4 regions of the Phyllobacterium sp. K27 genome follow, and region 3 is predicted to be linked to each of the others. Evidence: predicted binding sites of a transcription regulator. Region 3 holds the regulator's gene; each other region holds the start of a gene.
What was found. The regulator LexA, encoded in region 3, represses DNA repair genes until DNA is damaged. The targets are predictions, from matches to a motif close to TGTTCNNNNTGTGTTCNG.

Region 1: dnaE (DNA polymerase III subunit alpha) is a predicted target of LexA. The motif match lies at 1,139-1,156, and genes of this name have one in related genera.
Region 2: ACYJL1_RS11300 (ImuA family protein) is a predicted target of LexA. The motif match lies at 1,147-1,164, and genes of this name have one in related genera.
Region 4: ACYJL1_RS08130 (ATP-dependent helicase) is a predicted target of LexA. The motif match lies at 1,159-1,176, and genes of this name have one in related genera.

Annotation. Positions count from the first base shown of each region.
Region 1 covers NZ_CM139240.1:2,412,182-2,414,384, forward strand. Annotated here, with positions in the region: gene dnaE (DNA polymerase III subunit alpha) at 1-864, opposite strand, end outside; gene ACYJL1_RS11750 (ABC transporter ATP-binding protein) at 1,235-1,915, opposite strand; partial or broken gene ACYJL1_RS11755 (lipoprotein-releasing ABC transporter permease subunit) at 1,917-2,203, opposite strand, start outside.
Region 2 covers NZ_CM139240.1:2,317,313-2,319,515, reverse strand. Annotated here, with positions in the region: gene ACYJL1_RS11305 (Y-family DNA polymerase) at 1-331, opposite strand, end outside; gene ACYJL1_RS11300 (ImuA family protein) at 652-1,131, opposite strand; tRNA gene ACYJL1_RS11295 (tRNA-Lys) at 1,541-1,616, opposite strand; gene ACYJL1_RS11290 (cytochrome c biogenesis CcdA family protein) at 1,863-2,203, shown strand, end outside.
Region 3 covers NZ_CM139240.1:2,216,638-2,218,840, reverse strand. Annotated here, with positions in the region: gene ACYJL1_RS10805 (substrate-binding domain-containing protein) at 1-663, shown strand, start outside; gene lexA (transcriptional repressor LexA) at 815-1,531, shown strand; gene ACYJL1_RS10795 (ComEC/Rec2 family competence protein) at 1,578-2,203, opposite strand, start outside.
Region 4 covers NZ_CM139240.1:1,681,325-1,683,527, reverse strand. Annotated here, with positions in the region: gene ACYJL1_RS08135 (glucose/quinate/shikimate family membrane-bound PQQ-dependent dehydrogenase) at 1-963, opposite strand, end outside; gene ACYJL1_RS08130 (ATP-dependent helicase) at 1,221-2,203, shown strand, end outside.

The DNA.
Region 1 (2,203 bases), 200 kb from region 3:
ACAGCGCATCGCGATTTCGACAGTGTTTTCTATCGCTTCCGGCAAGTCCGCAAAGAGCTGCACCATCTCGTCTTCGCTCTTGAGATAGTGATCCGGACTGAGGCGACGTCTGTCATCAATAGACAGCAGTGACCCCGATGCAATTGCCAGCAAGGCATCATGCGCTTCGTAATCAGCACTCTTGGAAAAGAACACGTCATTGGTTGCAACGAGCGGCAGTGCCAGCTCGTAAGCAAGATCGACCTGCGCCGCTTCTATCGACTTGTCATAACCGCGATGGCGCTGCAACTCGACATAAAGCCGGTCGCCGAACAGCGATTTGAGTACTAGAAGCCGTTGGCGCGCACGGTCGATCCGGTCATCTTTGATTGCCGCGGCAATGGCACCGTCCGGTCCGCCAGACAAGACGATTATGCCATCCGTCTTTCCAGCCAACCATGAGGAGGCAATATGGACCGGATCACCAGCCGGCGTCTCTAGATAGGCACGGCTAACCAGCCGCACGAGATTGGCATAGCCCTCCTCTGTTGCAGCCAACAGGACCAACGGCGCAAGTCCAAGTGCTTCACGCCGGTTTACGTTGCGGCTTTCTTCGGTCTGATCATGAAACGCAATATCCATCTGACAGCCTATGATGGGCTGCAGACCCGCTTTCGAAGCCTTCTGTGCAAATTCGAGAGCGCCGAAAAGATTGTTCGTATCGGTAATCGCAATGGCCGGTGCTTGGCTGGCCACTGCAAGGTCGATCACTTTTGGGACCTGTAAAGCCCCTTCCAGCAAAGAATATGCGGAATGAACTCTCAGATGGACAAAGCACAACGGGCGCTTGCCTGCATTGCTTATACTGACGTGCCCATCTGCCACTTTTTATCTCCGATTACTGAACGGAGAACCGATTCCACCGCGCATTCATAGTCCGATATGCGCGATGAAGTGTCTACTCAAATTGAACGCCCCTGCTGTGTGAACAGTGGATATATTGTGCGCGCTCAATCATCCCCGAGGGGACTCTTTCAGATTACGCTCACCCACATTGCGAGAGTAGCAATGAAAAGACTGACCGTTACAAATGACATAACATCCTGGAAAAGTTCGCTCATCGGTAAAACCCTTCTTCGTTTGCTCTATGTCTATGTTTTGTTCTATTTTTGTTCTAATGTCAAGCATTCCCATAGCGTGATGAACGCTATGGTTTTCAAATTGCTAATGGGAAATGATGAGGACGGATCGCCAATCAGAGATTGGTGATCTTGCCGTCTTTCAGCGTAACACGTCGATCCATGCGACGGGCAAGCTCATGATTATGCGTTGCAATCATGGCTGACAGGCCGGACTGGCGCACGAGTGCCTCCAGCGCCTCGAACACATAAGATGACGTAACCGGATCAAGATTGCCCGTGGGCTCGTCAGCAAGCAGAACAAGCGGCGCATTGGCAACGGCACGAGCAATTGCCACGCGTTGCTGCTCGCCACCGGAAAGTTCACTCGGACGGTGAGATGCCCTCGCCCCAACTTTCATGTAATCGAGCAATTGCTGGGCACGCTCCGATGCTACAGCGGGCTTCATGCCGCGAATCATTTGCGGCATCATCACGTTTTCCAGAGCAGAAAATTCGGGCAGGAGATGATGGAACTGATACACAAACCCTACGTCGTTGCGACGTATCGCCGTCCGCTCTTCATCCGACAATGCGCCGCAGGAGCGTCCATCAAGTATCACATCGCCACTATCCGGTCGCTCAAGCAAGCCGGCAGTATGCAGCAATGTCGATTTGCCAGCGCCTGAAGGCGCAACAAGCGCAACCATCTCACCCTTGCCCAACGAAAAATTCGCATCATCAAGAATGATGAGTTCCCGGCCGATTTCGTCATAGCGGCGGCCGACATTCGTCAGCTGCAGAATAGGCCCAGCCATATTATTCGTACCTCAGAGCTTCAACGGGATCGAGTTTGGCTGCGCGCCAAGCGGGAAAAAGCGTTGCCAGAAAGGATAGGACAAGCGCCATGAGAATGACGGTAAAAGTCTCGTTGAAGTCCATCTTGGCCGGAAGAGTGCTCAGGAAATAGAGTTCAGGATTGAACAATGTCGTTCCGGAAAGCCAGGAGAAAAACGCCCTGATCCGCTCGACATTCAAACACACGATAACACCGAGCACCACGCCCGCAATTGTCCCGGTAACGCCAATGGCCGCACCCGTCATCA
Region 2 (2,203 bases), 100 kb from region 3:
TGGCTGATTTGACGGCCACGCCTTGCTGGTTAAGGCGAGTATGAATATCCTTGAGCATAGTGTGCTCATCTCCAAAAAGATGAACGCAGCCTGTAATATCGAGGACAAGGCCATCCGGATCGTCAAAAGCTACCAGTGGCGTATATCGATCACACCAATCCGCCAGACGCTCCAAGAATGCAGAATCCTGACGAGGTGAGGCAAAAGCGATATCCAGCTTTTCAAACTGTGCACATGCATCAGCCAAAGTCATGCTTTTGTATAAACCCGCTTTTGCAGATCTCTGATCAACAGCTACCAGCCGTAAAACATTTGCAATCTTGTCAACAATAACGAGATACTGATCAGAACGATCGCGCTGCGGATTTTCGCGTTTGAGACGATCCGTAGGAAGATGTGGAAACCACAGGGCCAAAAATCGGCTCGATCCGTTGGAAAACATGATTTTCAATCTCCCATTGTAATAGCCATTGGCCTGTTTTTCCCTGTCTGTTGCGAATAAGTTGGACTTGAAAAACAGGGTTTCCGGGCGCGTTTGCACCCGGTGATTGTGAGGGTGCGGCGCGGACTAGCCATCGCGTGACAGCAGAATTTTCACCAGGAGTGGCACCTAACCTCAGTAGAAAGGCGGGCACATCAGCCTGTTGCGCGTTAAGCAGTAATTTCCGGGAGGCAGTCAGATCCAGACATTTGGGATTGCTCCATGGCACGATAATGACTGCACCCATGCCGCGAATGGCGAGACTGTCTGAAGCAGCTTTTTAAGACATTATGAGGCGATGAGCCCCGCACGAAAATCACTCGATCAGGATCAAGACCGAAATAATGCAAGCCGGGAGCATAAGGAAAGCCCTGTTCATTGCCTGTAAAATCTTCTTCAATCCAAAGAATAGGATTCTGATCAGATGATGCACGCAAGGCGAGAGCAATTACAAAGCCTGTAGCGGCCCCGGCATCCCCACTTTCCTCTGCAAAAACTTCATGAAGTGCGCCCCGCTGAAGGCCACCTCGAAATATGCTGTCTACATCCCGGCAACCAAGATCAAAGGCCGAGACAGGCGTACCTTGTGCGCCTTGCCTGCTCAAAGCCGCAATATTGCGTCTTAACGCCGTTAGATCGACGATTGCCACTGCATAACCCTTGTTTGTTCATGATATGTTCTATTATCAAGTTTAAGAAATGCAGTGTCAAGCGGCTCTGATTTCTGATTTGGTTTTTAACCACAAAAGAGCTTTTGAACGCAGCAGATTTTGTATCGGTCGATTTCATCGCCGTACGAGAACCCGACTTCTATGAGGCCAATGTCGATAGCGCGCTTGACGCTCTCGTGGAGCTTTATCTTACAAAGGACATGCCCGAACGGATGAAGCACCCGAACCAATGTTGCAACGGCTGCGCAACTTGCTCGAGGCGCATATGACCACAGACGGGGTACTCTTTAACTCCCGCGCATGGATAATTATCGCTCAAGAGGGCAGGGCAGTTTGTGAGCTGCAAACACGACTTCAACAATGCTTCAATGAAATTGCTCAGAAACAATGGTGAGCGCGCAGGGGTTCGAACCCTGGACCTACTGATTAAAAGTCAGTTGCTCTACCAGCTGAGCTACGCGCTCCCTTGAAAGCCGTAATTGGCCTCGGGAAGTGCGGCGGAACATAGGTGCGAGATGGCAATCGGTCAACAGCTATTGTGCATAGTTTCTGTGATAAAAAGCGTTGTTTTTGCAGCTTTCTACAAATTTCAGCGATCGAACCATCTTGCGATCCCGAAATTGATCGCAGGAATGGCGAAAAGGTGATTGGAAATCCGAAGAGATTCGGCTTATTCCGGCGCAAACGCGAATGACCGAGAAGGAGCGCATATGGCGCTTGATGTTTCCTATCTGACTGCAGCCGGTGCTGGTGCACTCTCATTTCTTTCACCTTGTGTACTGCCTCTCGTACCACCCTACCTGTGCTACATGGCCGGGGTGACAGTTGAAGATTTCCGAGCCGATGCATCCATCGCCAAAATCTCACCGGTCAGGCGAGCACTCCTGCTGTCATCCTTTAGTTTTGTTTTGGGATTTACCACAGTTTTTGTACTGCTTGGGGCAGGCGCATCAACGATCGGCGGGTTCCTGCGTATGTGGCAGCAGGAAATAGCTATCCTCGCGGGAATCGTCATTATTGTTATGGGATTGAATTTTCTGGGTGTGTTCAG
Region 3 (2,203 bases):
ATTATTGTCTCCGGCCCCGTTTTGGTCGACGAGCGTGTATCCATGCTGCTTGATGCAAACTTCCCTTTTGTCCTACATGGACGCACAAATATTGACAGACCTCATGCTTGGCTGGACATTGACAATCAGGGCGCGTTCTATCAGGCAGCAAGCCACCTTCTCGATTTGGGACATCGGCACATCGCCATGATTGATGGCTTGAAGGGCTTCACATTTTCCGAGCATCGAGAACTGGGGTATCGGCAAGCTTTAAATGAACGCGGTGTCGAAGTGGACCCACGCTTTATCGTTCACGACTATTTCTCTGATGAAATTGGCTTTCGTGAAACGCAGCGCTTGCTTTCATGTACACCGCAACCAACAGCTATTATTGCAGGATCGATGATGACGGCTTTGGGCGTCTCGCGCGCCGTCCGCAACAAGGGATATCAGTTGGGCAAGCAGGTATCTCTCATCACCCACGATGACGTCTTCCCCTATCTCAATGCGAGCAACATGGTTCCATCCATGACGACCACACGGTCGTCAATGCGTTCCGCCGCAACAAGGATCGCTGAAATGCTGGTGCGCGTGCTCGATGGCGAACCGGTGGACAATATTCATGAGCTATGGCCTGTCGAGCTCACCGTACGCCAATCCAGTGGCCCTCCAATACGCGGCTAAGCATATTGCTCTCCGTTATTTATCTGATTTTCAGTGTGCGGCGCCTTAAGTAACTGGTTTATACCAGATATTAATCCTTGTGGAACACAACTGGAACATATAGTGTTTGTTCTGGTTTTGTTTTTCCGATTCCACGTTTAAGGATCGCCCTATGCTCACGCGCAAACAACATGAACTTCTGCTCTTCATTCATGAACGGTTGAAGGAAACGGGCATTCCCCCTTCATTTGATGAGATGAAGGATGCATTGGACCTCGCATCCAAATCGGGCATTCACCGTCTGATTACCGCGCTGGAGGAGCGAGGATTTATTCGCCGGCTAGCAAATAGGGCACGAGCGCTGGAAGTCCTTCGCCTGCCGGATTCAATTGCGCCGGGCTTGAACGCACAACGCAAATTTTCGCCAAGCGTTATCGAAGGCAGTTTGGGACGCAATATCGCCCCGCCTCGCCCGCAAGCAAGCACTGCGGACATTGTGGCTGCCAATATGATCAGCATCCCGGTGATGGGACGCATTGCAGCAGGTGTGCCCATCGCCGCAATCCAGAACCAGACCCATATGCTCAACCTTCCGCCAGATATGATCGGTAGTGGCGAGCATTATGCGCTTGAGGTCAAAGGCGACTCCATGATCGAAGCGGGTATTTTCGATGGTGATACTGTTGTCATCAAGCGCGGCGATACGGCAAGCCCCGGTGAAATCGTCGTGGCCCTTGTGGATGATGAAGAGGCCACGTTGAAGCGTTTTCGCCGCAAAGGTGCATCCATCGCTCTTGAAGCAGCAAACCCTGCCTATGAGACCCGAATCTTTGGGCCGGATCGGGTTCAGGTCCAAGGCAAGCTGGTTGGCCTGATACGCCGGTACTAGAAAACGCCAAAAGAACTAAAAAGCCGAGATGATAAGAGGCGCCTGATTACTTTTGTTCACCTGAACGTGGCTCTCTTTTGCTCGCTCGCCGCTCTTCCAGATTTCGTGCGGCACGAGAGTAGATGCGGTGACTATTCCATGGCCGGTTCGGTGTGCCGACTGCATGTTTAATCTCGGATGAAGCCAGGCGTTGCAAAAGTTCTTGTTTTGCCAGGGCCGCTCCAGTCAGTGCAGGATCGGCTTCAAATGAGCCAGGTTGCGAATCTTTGAATCTGATTTCCGTAGCACCCTTGAGCGCCAACATCTGCGCTGTAAGCACCAATGTTTCGGCGTTTGGACAAGTCGCAACCTTCGTGGCAAACGCCAAAATGACGACATGCCCTTCACGGCATGCATCCGCTGCTCTTGTTGCATCATCTGTATAAGCGATAACCAACCCTTTCGGCTCGCGGGCAGTGCAAAGTTTGTCGTTGCACTCAAATTGAGGCCCGCTTGCAAGATCACCCTTCATTGCAGGCTTGATAATTTGCGGCGTTTTATATCCCTGCTGCCAATTATTCAGACTGAACGTACCACCGGCGTGCCTGTTGATTGCTAACTGATCGTCTTCTGTTCTTATAGCGACCAGTTTCCCGTCCTCTGAAATCATGATTGCGGGCTCCGATACCCGAC
Region 4 (2,203 bases), 540 kb from region 3:
GGGCATGCCCTTTTCAAGATGCAGCGTGCCCTTGTCAGCAAAGGCTGGACAAATCTGGCCATTGGCCGCATCGAGCGCGATCAAACGCGCATCGGACGTTGGCAGATAGACGCGTTCCGCACACGGCTGTCCGGGCGTTGCCGCAGGGTCGGCATAATATGACACACCACGGCAGGTCTGGTGCTGACGATCGGGATTCATGCCGGAATTGGAATCAAACTTCCACTTTTCCTTACCTGTTGCAGCATCGAGCGCGATGGCCCAATTATGCGGTGTACAGATGAACAGCGTATCGCGAACCTTCAGCGGCGTTACTTGATAGGTGGTCTCGCCGACATCTTCCGGCAGCTTGACGTCGCCCGTCTGATAGGTCCAGGCGACTTGCAACTTGTCGACATTTTGCGTGGTGATCTGCTTAAGCGGCGAATAGCGCTGACCATAGGGTGTACGCCCATACTGGTGCCAGTCACCTTCAGGCATATTGCCACCCAAATCGACAGTATCCGAGACAATTTCCTTGCTCAGTTCGCCCGTAATTTGCAATGGATCCTGACTCATTGAATAGCCTGCAACCACCAGCGCAGCGACAACAGCAACGGACAATGCCAAGGCCGGGCCGCCGGATGAAGAACCGGCACTACCTGCAGATGAATTCAAGCCTCGCCTGATCCACGGAGCAAGCAACCAAAGGCCAAGGATCATGATGACACCGCCCCGCGGTGCAAGCTGCCACCAGTCGAAGCCGATTTCCCAGATGGCCCAACCGAGCGTTCCTATGACCAACAGTGCATAAAACAGCAATGCGGACGACCGCCTGCGGAAGAGCAGAAAGGCAACTACGAGGAACGCAAGAGCGGCAATGATGTAATACCAACTGCCTCCCAGGACAGCGAGCCATATACCGCCGATGCCAAGCGCTGCGCCAATGAAAAGGAAAACGAGTGCGGTGAGAGTGATTGCCATGGGGAAAGTCCCTTTCCAAGCTCAATCATAACCGGATGATCCTGACACGGGCAACGAATGTTGCCGCCGACTGTCAAAACCTTGAAGGTAACGAGTCACTAATCAAAATGGGTAGGCCCATAAAGTGGGAGACGCAATATCCTGACTTGATATTTCAACCTCACGCCTCAACCGAAAGTCGGGGCTAATTGCAATTGTTCTCTTTTTGTATCGCATTTTTCTGGTTTTTCGGTGCCGAATCACTACATTGGGTTCAAATGTCTGGATTACCTGACGATATTCCGTTTTTTGACGAACCTGAAGCGCCACGCCAGCCTTCGGGCATAGCTGCGCGCGCCATGCAGGCGCGTAGCGCACCACCTTATCTCAACGGCCTTAACCCTGAACAGCGACTGGCGGTTGAAACGACCGAGGGACCTGTACTCGTTCTGGCTGGTGCAGGCACGGGCAAAACACGGGTGCTGACTTCGCGTATTGCGCATATCCTTTCGCTGGGCAAAGCCTGGCCAAGCCAGATACTTGCCGTGACATTTACGAATAAAGCAGCACGCGAGATGAAAGAGCGCATTGGCGTTCTGGTCGGCGGCGCTGTCGAGGGCATGCCATGGCTGGGTACATTCCACTCCATCGGCGTCAAACTGCTGCGCCGTCATGCCGAACTCGTGGGCCTGCGTTCCGACTTCACCATTCTGGACACGGATGACGTCATAAGACTGATCAAACAGATCATTCAGGCGGAGGGTCTGGACGACAAGCGCTGGCCCGCCAAGCAATTTGCGCTGATGATTGATGGCTGGAAAAACAAAGGGCTTGGGCCTTCGGAAATTGCCGAAGGCGATGCCCGGTCATTTGCCAATGGCAAGGGCCGCGAACTTTATACCGCCTATCAGAACCGCCTCAAGACATTGAACGCCTGTGATTTCGGCGATTTGCTGTGCCACCCTATCCGCATGTTCCGCGCCTATCCCGATATTCTCAAGGAATATCACGCCAAGTTTCGCTATATTCTTGTTGACGAGTATCAGGATACCAATACCGCGCAATATATGTGGCTGCGCCTGATTGCACAGGGTTCGAAGAATGTCTGCTGCGTTGGCGACGACGACCAGTCGATCTATGGCTGGCGCGGCGCGGAAGTGGACAACATTCTGCGCTTCGAGAAAGATTTCCCCGGTGCAGTCGTTATCCGGTTGGAGCGCAACTACCGTTCCACTGCGCATATTCTTGGCACCGCATCGCA